3 regions of the Williamsia sp. MIQD14 genome follow, and region 2 is predicted to be linked to each of the others. Evidence: predicted binding sites of a transcription regulator. Region 2 holds the regulator's gene; each other region holds the start of a gene.
The links. Region 2 encodes LexA, which represses DNA repair genes until DNA is damaged. Its sites were predicted from a motif close to CGAACANNTGTTCG; they were not measured.
Positions count from the first base shown of each region.

Region 1: ACQ7HM_RS09330 (DUF222 domain-containing protein) is a predicted target of LexA. The motif match lies at 1,794-1,807, and genes of this name have one in related genera.
Region 3: ACQ7HM_RS02990 (DUF222 domain-containing protein) is a predicted target of LexA. The motif match lies at 1,604-1,617, and genes of this name have one in related genera.

Region 1 is NZ_JBPFDG010000002.1:381,447-384,719, reverse strand. Features, by position in the region: gene ACQ7HM_RS09345 (LemA family protein) at 1-154, shown strand, start outside; gene ACQ7HM_RS09340 (macrolide family glycosyltransferase) at 151-1,299, opposite strand; gene ACQ7HM_RS09335 (nitroreductase family deazaflavin-dependent oxidoreductase) at 1,355-1,732, opposite strand; gene ACQ7HM_RS09330 (DUF222 domain-containing protein) at 1,837-3,141, shown strand; gene ACQ7HM_RS09325 (HugZ family protein) at 3,138-3,273, opposite strand, start outside.
Region 2 is NZ_JBPFDG010000005.1:464,065-467,337, forward strand. Features, by position in the region: gene hrpA (ATP-dependent RNA helicase HrpA) at 1-277, shown strand, start outside; gene nrdR (transcriptional regulator NrdR) at 215-715, opposite strand; gene ACQ7HM_RS19620 (LysM peptidoglycan-binding domain-containing protein) at 839-1,330, opposite strand; gene lexA (transcriptional repressor LexA) at 1,534-2,214, shown strand; gene ACQ7HM_RS19630 (SDR family NAD(P)-dependent oxidoreductase) at 2,301-3,164, shown strand; gene ACQ7HM_RS19635 (phosphoenolpyruvate--protein phosphotransferase) at 3,187-3,273, opposite strand, start outside.
Region 3 is NZ_JBPFDG010000001.1:679,322-682,594, forward strand. Features, by position in the region: gene ACQ7HM_RS02990 (DUF222 domain-containing protein) at 104-1,564, opposite strand; gene ACQ7HM_RS02995 (hypothetical protein) at 1,879-2,547, opposite strand; gene ACQ7HM_RS03000 (adenylosuccinate synthase) at 2,554-3,273, opposite strand, start outside.

The DNA of each region.
Region 1 (3,273 bases), on a different contig from region 2:
CGCCCGCCAGTTCTACAACGACGCGGTCACCACGCTCAACACCCTGGTGCAGACCATCCCGTGGATGTTCTTCGCCGGCTTCGCCAAGGTCTCGACCCGCGAGTTCTACAAGGCTCCTGAAGGCCAGCAGGCGCCGCCGACGGTGAGCTTCTAGGCGAGGAACCGCTCGACCGCGTCGGCGGCGGCCGTGACGCCTCCGTGCGCCCGGACCTCGGCGCTGATCTCGGCGGCGCGATGGGTCAGGGTCAGCGCACCCTCGACGGTCTCGAGCAGCGTCTGCATCGTCGCCTCCTCCATCGTGAGCTGCGCTCCCACTCCGAGTTCGACGAGCATGTCGGCGTTGCCGAACTGGTCGACCGCTTGGGGGATGGCCACGGTGGGTACGCCGAACCACAGTGACTCGGTGCAGCCGCCCATCCCGGCGTGGGTGACGAACACCGATGCGGCGTCAAGGACCGCGAGCTGCGGAACGTGCCGGTGTATCTCCACGTTGGGTGGCAGTTCGCCGAGGTCGGTGGGGTCGACGCGGTGGCCGACGGAGATGACGACGTGCCAATCGGTGTCGGTGAACGTCTGGACGCACAACCGGTAGAAGTCGGGCTGTTCGTTGAAGCCGGTGCCGAAGGACACGTAGACGATCGTCCCGGCGGGTGGGGTCCAGCTCCGATCAGCGAGGCGATTCGGGTCGAGACACGGTCCGACGAACTGCACGTGATCACCGACCCGGTCGGCGTGCGGCTGCATCACCCTCGGGATGAGTGAGAGGCAGTGTTCGGGATAGGTGATCCAGTCCCACGGGTCGGTGTCGATACCGTTGCCTCGCAGCCATTCCGAGTACACGGCGTGATATCGCTCGCCGGCCGCCGAACTGCGTAGGGGACCCACGATGTCGGCGAGGTCGTCGGCGTACCCGTCCCAGGCCACGTACGCCGGTGACAGCTGTACAGCCGGAACCCCGTACCGCACACCGAGGACCGGTGCGGCGAGGCCGCCGATGTCGTACAGCAGCAGGTCGGGTCGATCGTGGTCGTAGAAGTGCGTCAGCGTGCCGAATGCTGCCAGCGTCTCGTCGAGGAACACGTGCATCGCCGCAGCAGGGTCGTCGGGCCACGCATCCTGTCCCTGCGGCAGAATGGACTCCCATGACACGATCTCGGCGCCGGATGGCTCGACGATCGTCGCGGCCGATCGGCCCACGGCGTAGGTGACACGATGTCCGCGCTGCACCATCTCGGCGATGACGGCCAGCGACGGGTAGATGTGGCTCGGAGCCGTCGTTCCGATCATCGCAAGGTGCATGGGCCCGACCGTAGGCGACGGGGTGCGTTCTGTGCGACCCCTTTTCGGTGGTGAGCTAGAGCCGCCGACCGATCGTGGCGACGAAGGTGAAGTCTCCCGCGCGAGCGTACCGGCCGGCCACACCTGTCGCGGTGATCTCCGACGCCGGAACGACTCTCGGGTCGGTGAGTTCGTACCGCTTGCCGGCGCGCCTGATCTCGCCGCCGTTCGCGGCGGTCACATTCTTCACCCATTGGGTGCGTGGTCCGTAGAGGACCGGTATCGCGAAACCCTGTGGCGTGTGGAACCCGACGACAGGCGTCCGATAGGAACGCCCGGAGGTGCGACCCGTGTGCAGGACCACCGCCCACGGCGGGATCAGCCACGCCCACAGGCCCTGCACGCGATTCGTCACGTGCTTGTTCACCGTCGCGACCACACCCGGGATCTGCATGGTGGGTCATGGTAGCGACGAACGGTTGCTCGTGGCGGATGTCGGTGGGTCCGGGTACACTCGAACATGTATTCGAGAGTTGATTCGGGGGGATCATGACAGCGATGCAGGACGCGACAGTGGTTGCACTGCAGTCGTTTCTGTCGCGTCTCGTCGACGCCCCCGACGCTGCCGATGAAGCCACCGCGATCGATCGGATCTCCCTTCTCGAGGCAATCAAGGCGGGTTGTGCTGCGGCGCAGGCGGTGGAGACGATGCGGCTCGAGGAGTTGCGTGTCGAGGCCGAGCGTTCGGCGGGTGTCCCGGTGGCGCGGCAGGGCCGTGGGTTGGCTGCGGAGGTGGCGTTGGCGCGGAGGGCGTCGGGGTCAGCGGGCGGTCGGTCTCTCGGTTTCGCGCGGGCGTTGATGCGCGAGATGCCGCACACGCGTGCTGCGTTGGCGTCCGGTGCGCTCACCGAGTGGCGGGCGTCGATCCTGGTGCGGGAGACCGCGCACCTCACCCCGCGTGATCGCGGCGAGATCGACCGCCGGCTCTGCGCCGACACGTCCGCACTCGAGGGTGTCGGGGACCGCGCACTCGACGCCGAGGTGAAAAGAATTGCCTACGAACTCGACCCGCAGGCGGTCGTCGACCGACATGCGCTCGCACCGAGAGATCGTCGGGTGTCGACGCGGCCGGCTCCTGACGGGATGGTGCGACTGTCGGCGTTGCTGCCGTTGGTGTCGGGGATCTCGGTGTTCGCGTCGCTGAAGAGGCATGCCGATGCGACCGTCGGCGGCGATGAGCGGACGCACGCGCAGGTGATGGACGATGCTCTCGTCGAACGCGTCACGGGCGTGGCGACCGCAGACGCTCTGCCGGTGGCGGTGAATGTGGTGATGTCCGACGAGGTCCTGCTCGGTGACAGCCCTGCGGCGGCGCACGTGACCGGCTACGGTCCGATACCGGCCGACACCGCTCGCGCGATGGTGGCCACCGCCCTCGACACCGATGCCCACTCGACCTTGAGGCGCCTGTACAAGGCTCCGTCGAGCGGAGCGCTGGTGGCGATGGACTCCACCGCACGTCTGTTCCCGGCCGGGCTCAAGACATTCCTCGACGTCCGCGACCAGTCCTGCCGCATCCCCTATTGCGATGCCCCGATCGCCGAATACGACCACGCCGAACCACATTCACAGGGCGGTGCGACGTCAGCAGACAACGGCAGCGGCATGTGCGTGAGCCACAACCGCGCCAAACAGAACCCCGGCTGGCTCGTCGTCACCGACGACACCGGAAGACACTCAGCCACACTCACCACACCCACCGGGCACAGTCACGTCTCGAGGGCCCCGGCACCGCCAGGTCACCACGACCAGCCCGGCAGTCCCGTCGAACGACGACTCCGCGCGATGCTCGACGCGGCTTAGTTGCGTGCGCGCTTCGCCAGTTCGACTGTCGCCGCGCGAAGATCGTCGATCGAGTCGATCGGCGCGGCGTATCCGACCCGGGTGTAGGCGATCCCGCGGGGCGTGGACACCTTGAGGTCGAGGCCGTAACGA
Region 2 (3,273 bases):
GCTGGGCAGACTGCCCGCCGCGACGGCGACCGATGCGCGGTCCATGGAAACGCTGGATCGTGTTCTCGACCGGTGGGCGGAGGTGGTCGAGCGGGCGACACCGGCACGGCGCGTCGCCCTCGGGGAGCAGATCCACTGGATGGTGGAGGAGCTACGCATCGGGCTGTTCGCCGAGCGGATCAGACCCGCCTACCCGGTGTCGGAGCAGCGGATCCTACGGGCGATCGACGGGCTCGCCGGCGGCACCGACGGAGGCGGTGGCGGCGCGCGACGGTGACGCCCGCAGGTCGTCGATCTCGCGCTGGAAATCGTCGACCGATTCGAACGACCGGTACACCGAGGCGAAGCGAAGGTAAGCGACCTCGTCGAGCTCGCGCAGGGGTCCCAGAATGGCCAATCCGACCTCGTTGCTGGGGATCTCGGCCGATCCGGAGGCACGCACGGCGTCCTCGACCTGCTGGGCCAGAAGCCGCAACCGGTCCTCGTCGACAGCGCGGCCCTGGCAGGCGCGGCGCACGCCGAGCATCACCTTCTCCCGACTGAACGGCTCGGTGACCCCGTTGCGTTTCACGACGGCGAGCACCGCACTCTCGACGGTGGTGAACCGGCGACCGCAGTTCGAGCACGAACGGCGGCGGCGGATGGCCTGTCCCTCGTCGGCAACCCGCGAGTCGACCACTCGGGTGTCCTCGTGCTTGCAGAAGGGGCAGTGCATCGACGTGTCCTCGAACCTGATCCGCGGGCGACGCGCGTCGAGGACGAGCCCCGTGGCGTCACAGGGTCCGAGGTGGACCCACGGTCGCGAGGATACCGACCCGGGTCGAGCGTCACACACCGGTCAGTTCCGGTAGAGGGGGGCGAGCAGCGGTTGGCCGGCGGTCAGCGCCGATCCGCTCATGTGGTTGAGCTCCTTGATGTCGGCGACCACGGCGGACGTCGACCGGTCCGGGGCGACGCGCGCGGCGAGCTCACCCAACGACTCCCCGCCGCGGACGTGGACGACCGAGGTCCCGGCGATGGGGGCGGCCGTCGACTCGGTGGCGGCCGATCCGCCGAGCACGACCGCCCACACGGCGACCGCGAGAGCGATGCCGGCGACGATCGCCGCGCCCCATCCGATGGGTGCGGGCCGACGCGACACCGGCGCGTGACGACGTCCGTCGGCGCACAGCACACCGGCGGGGCGTGCATCGACCGGCCGACCCGAGGGCCGCCGGCGAGCGGGCACAGGGCGCTGCGCCGGCCGCGGCGCGCGCTCGACGGTGCTCCCGGAGGGGCGGTACCCCGTGTGGGCGGTGGTGCTGCTGTGACGCGTGAGAGTCTGATTCATGACGTGCTCCTCATCGACCAGACGTTCGAGTGAACGTGTGTTCGATTTGTATCACGCGGCTCCGACAATGTCCCGACACGGTCGAACAAATGTTTGAAAGTTGTTATCCGCTGCACTACTGTCCCAGGTGACAGCAGGTCCGCGCGTCGTCCGAACCGTTCGAACAGACCGGTCGGGAGCGGGGCCGCGACAGGAGGGACACCGTGTCCGACACCACCGTCACCACCACCGAGTTCGCCGACGGCCCGATCAGCGAGGCCGATCTGACCCCCCGGCAGGCGAAGGTCCTCGAGGTCATCCGTGCGTCGGTCCGCGAGCGCGGTTATCCCCCGAGCATCCGTGAGATCGGCGACGCGGTCGGCCTCAACTCCACGTCGTCGGTCGCCCACCAGCTGCGCACCCTGGAACGCAAGGGCTTCCTCAAACGCGACGCGAACCGCCCCCGCGCGGTGAACGTCCAGGACGCCGATCCCGGCGACGGCGGCGGCTCCGACGCACTGTCGCTCCCGACGCCGACCTTCGTCCCGGTGCTCGGTCGGATCGCGGCCGGCGGGCCCATCCTCGCCGAGGAGGCGGTGGAAGAGGTGTTCCCGCTCCCCCGCGAACTCGTCGGCGACGGCGCGCTCTTCCTCCTCCGCGTGGTCGGCGAGTCGATGATCGACGCCGCCATCTGCGACGGCGACTGGGTGGTCGTCCGCCAGCAGAACGTCGCCGACAACGGCGACATCGTCGCGGCCATGATCGACGGCGAGGCCACGGTGAAGACCTTCAAACGCACTGACGGACACGTGTGGCTCATGCCCCACAACCCACAGTTCGACCCCATCCCCGGTGACGAGGCGGCCATCCTCGGCAAGGTCGTCACCGTCATGCGTCGCCTCTGATCGCCCGCCCACACCCCGCAGAAGCCATCTGACCACGCCGCGTGTCACACTGGTTCCCCCGCTCGGGGTGGACGACAGGAGACGTGATGGGCGCACAGCGATTGGTCCTCGACGGGGCAGTGGTCGTGGTGACCGGTGCCGCCGGCGGCATCGGACGTGAGGTCGTCCGCGAGGTGCATCGTCGCGGGGCCCGGGTGGTCGCACTCGACCTCGTGCAGTCGGCTGTCGACGACGCCGTGCGCGGACTCGACCCCGAACGCGTGCTCGCCGCGCAAGCCGACGTCACGGTCCCGGCGGATCTCTCCGACGCGGTCGATCGCGCCGTGGATCGGTGGGGCCGGATCGATGTGGTGTTCGCCAATGCCGGTATCTCCAGCGGGGATTCGGCCGACACCGTTGCCAGCGTGGCCGACGGCGTGTTCGAGCGGGTCATCGGCGTGAACCTGATGGGCGTCTGGAACACCGTGCGCGCGGCGCTGCCGCACATCATCGAGGCGCGCGGCCACGTCCTGATCACCTCGTCGACGTACGCCTACCTCAACGGCATGGTGAATGCGCCCTACGCGGCGTCGAAGGCTGCCGTGGAGCAGATCGGTCGGGCGTTGCGAAGCGAGCTGGCGGCCCATGGTGCGACGGCCGGGGTGCTGTACCCGGGATGGGTCGCCACGCCCATCGCCGACGTCGCCTTCGGCAAGGACGAGCTCGCCACCGCATTGATCAAGCGGGCGTTCCCGCGGCCGCTCCTCACACCGATCAAGCCCCGCCGTGTGGGGCTCGCGGTCGCCGACGGCATCGAGACCAGGTCACCCCGGATCCAGGTCCCGCGGCGGTGGATCCCGGTGGCTGCGCTGCGCGGCATCGTCAACCCGCTCTCCGACGCCGCGCTGCAGCGCGACACGACCATGATCGGCCTCGTCCGCGAGGTGGAGGACCGCGCGCACCGGCGGTGAGGTCAGCCGATCCGCGACGTGATCAGCCGTGGAGGGCCGCCGCGGCGGCGACGCGCGCGTCTGCGGGATCCGCGGTCGCCAGGGCCGCCCTGGCCGCGGCCCGGCACTG
Region 3 (3,273 bases), on a different contig from region 2:
CCGAGCAGAGTGTGCTGACAGCGCGCAGTGACCGGCGAGCAAGACAACGCACACTCGGCGAAGGCTTTCCGCACAGTCAGCGGCGGTATAACGCCACCACAGATCAGGCCGCCGGGTGCAGGTGAACCCGCGGCCAGGTGATGTCGAACCGCCGACTCAACGCAGGGACGGCGTCAGGTGGGTTCCGGTATCGCTCGAGAAGTTCGTCGATGCGGTGTAGCTGGTTGGCGCGGAGGGCATGGGGTGGGTCGGTGTTGCGTCGCCAGCCGTAGCGGCCTTTGTCGGGGCCGTCGGTGATCTTCTCTGTGGTCCACTGGTGGGGTTCGGTGCCGACGGCCCGGTTGTGGGGTCCGCATGCGGGTGCCAGGTGCGGCGAGTCGGTGAGACCACCGTCCGCCCAGTCCTGTTCGGCGTGATGCATTTCGGTGTGCGCGAACGGCGTCGGGCAGTCGTCCTTACTGCAGCCCTTGTACCTCGCGAACGCCATCAGCCGCTGAGCCTGTGAAGCGAGCCGGCGAGACCGGCCGAAGAACAGCGGCTCGTTGGTGACGTCGCTGAACACCGCGAGATGAGTCTGCGCTGTCGCGGCCAGCTTGACCACGTTGGAGATGGGCAGATCGCTGCCGGTCGCGGTGCGCGCGACCCCGGCGTGCTCACGAAGCTGGGCGTCGGTGATGGAGACGATGATCTGCGGCGGTAGCCCGCGATGCGACCGACCGAGGAGACCACCGTTGACCGCGGCATCGAGTAGTGCTTTCAACGCATCGTGATTGCGTTGACTCTGCGAGCGGCAATCCCGATCGGCCGCTTCCCGCAGCACATCGCTGCTGATCTCACTGCCGTCACCGCGGGGTGACTGGTCGTCGTCGGGATTGTTCATCCCCGGTGCCGCCCACTTGGCGAGCACGACATCAAACAGCGCACGCGTGATCGGATCCAACGTGGCGGTCAACTTCGACATCAACTGCGAGTCCTGGCAGCCCAGCGACAGTTTCCGGTTCCGGGCACGGTCACGGTCGTCGGTCAACCGGCCATCTGGATCGAGGTGAGCGAGGATCCGCACGCCGGCCGCGGCGATCTCTTTCGGCGTCAGTGCTGTGGCGAACTCGGCCAGGGTCTGCTCGGCAAGGGCCCGGTGCTCGGGTTCGATCGCGGTGGGGATCTTGGCCATCACGTCGAGTACGGCGTGGACGTGGTCGGGGCCGATCGACCCTGCGGCCAATTCCCGTGCGGTGTGCGGGCACACCGGCGGTAGCTTCTCGCCGGTCATCGCGTGCATCGGCTCCAGCGCCTGTACTTCTTTCAGACGCTTCTTCGGTTGCGTCACGCGCAGTTTCGTCTGCAGGAACTCGGTGACGGTCACGCAACCGACGGCGCGGTGCGCGTCGCGGTCGGAGACCTCGAGGATGCGGCGGTTACCGGCGGACTGGAGTTGGCGGACAGCGGTTTCATGGGTGATCGCCAACTGCACGACTGTCTCGTCGTCGTAGGCGTCTGAGGTCTCTTCGGCGATCTCTCTCACAAGGGATTGCAGGGCAGCGTATTTCGCGACGAGATCGCTCACGGACTGCCCCCTCCCCAGGTGGTTCTGTACATCCAGGTTAGCACGGATGTTCGAGGCGTGGGGAGTTGATTTCAGTGAATAGTGTTGAACGCTGGTGTATTTCGCTGTTCTGATTGCGATTTACTACCGCTGACGGTGCGGAAACCGATCGCCGAGTGTGCGTCGTCGTGGAGGCGGCTCACGGTGCGCGGTCAGCACACTCGACGAACGTTTCCACACAGTCAGCACAACCACTCGCCTGGCCGTTTCCACACAGTCAGCACAACCACTCGCCTGGCCGTTTCCACACAGTCAGCACAACCAGCCCACGTCGATCAGGCCGAAGGGGTCAGGCAGTAACTCAGGGGCGACGGCCGGGAGAACGAGACGACCTGTCCGCCGTCGCAGGTGATGGTGGCCGACGCAGCTCGGCCGACCACCCGGACACTGCCCGGCGTGGTGCAGGGCTCACGACGGAAGTCGACGAGTGTGCCGCCCGGGCCAGGTATCCGATAGCACTGTCCGGCGGCGAAATTCGGCAGGATGCAGAGCTTTCCGAAGCCGGGCTGGGTGAGCTGCGAGTACTGGCCCTCACCACAACCCGCCGTCGCCGACTGCAGCGCCGTCGCGACGATGAACGTGAACTGCGCAGCGTCACAGCCGACTTTCGCCGGGACGATGCCCGCAGGCGTCTGCGACAGCGAGATGCACTCCCCCGGCGCCGAGTACATGGGCTCGGCCGAGCGCGCGACGGTGCTCACCGGCGCCGCCGCTGACGACGGGACCCCGGAAGCAGAGACATCAGGACCAGGCGCGTCGCTACCGGTGAACAGCGAGATGAACAGCGGTACCGCCACGCCGACGATCGCCAGCACACCGACGACGGCGATACCGATCCTCACACGACTCGACGGTGTGGAGATCCGCGAGATCCACGGACGCCCCTCAATCGGTTCGACGTTGCGCAGGTCCTCGCGCGGATCGTGATCGCCGGGAGCGGTCACCGGCGCCTAGAGGATCTCGCGGCGCACGATGGTCTGATCGCGACCCGGACCCACACCGATGCACGAGATGTGCGCTCCGGCCAGCTCTTCGAGGCGCAGCACGTAGTCCTGCGCGGTCTTGGGGAGATCAGAGAAGGTGCGGCAACCGGAGATGTCCTCCCACCAGCCGGGCATCTCCTCGTAGATCGGCTTCGCGTGGTGGAAGCCGGTCTGTGTCATGGGCATGTCGTCGACGCGCTCACCGTCGACGTCGTAGGCGACACAGATCGGGATGGTGTCGAGGCTGGAGAGCACGTCCAGCTTGGTCAGGAAGTAGTCGGTGATGCCGTTGACACGCGTTGCGTAGCGGGCGATCACGGCGTCGAACCATCCGCAGCGACGGGCCCGGCCGGTGGTGACACCCACCTCGCCGCCGGTCTTGGCGAGGTACTCGCCCCACTCGTCGAACAGCTCGGTCGGGAACGGCCCCGACCCGACACGGGTCGTGTACGCCTTGAGGATTCCCAGCACCGTGGTGATGCGGGTGGGTCCGATGCCCGAACCGACCGACGCGCCACCCGAGGTCGGGTTCGACGACGTCACATACGGGTAGGTGCCGTGGTCGACGTCGAGCAGGGTGCCCTGCGATCCCTCCAGGAGCACGGTCTCGCCACGTTCGAGCGCCTGGTTGAGCAGCAGTCGGGCGTCGGCGATGCGGTGGGTGAAGCCCTCGGCCTGGCCGAGCAC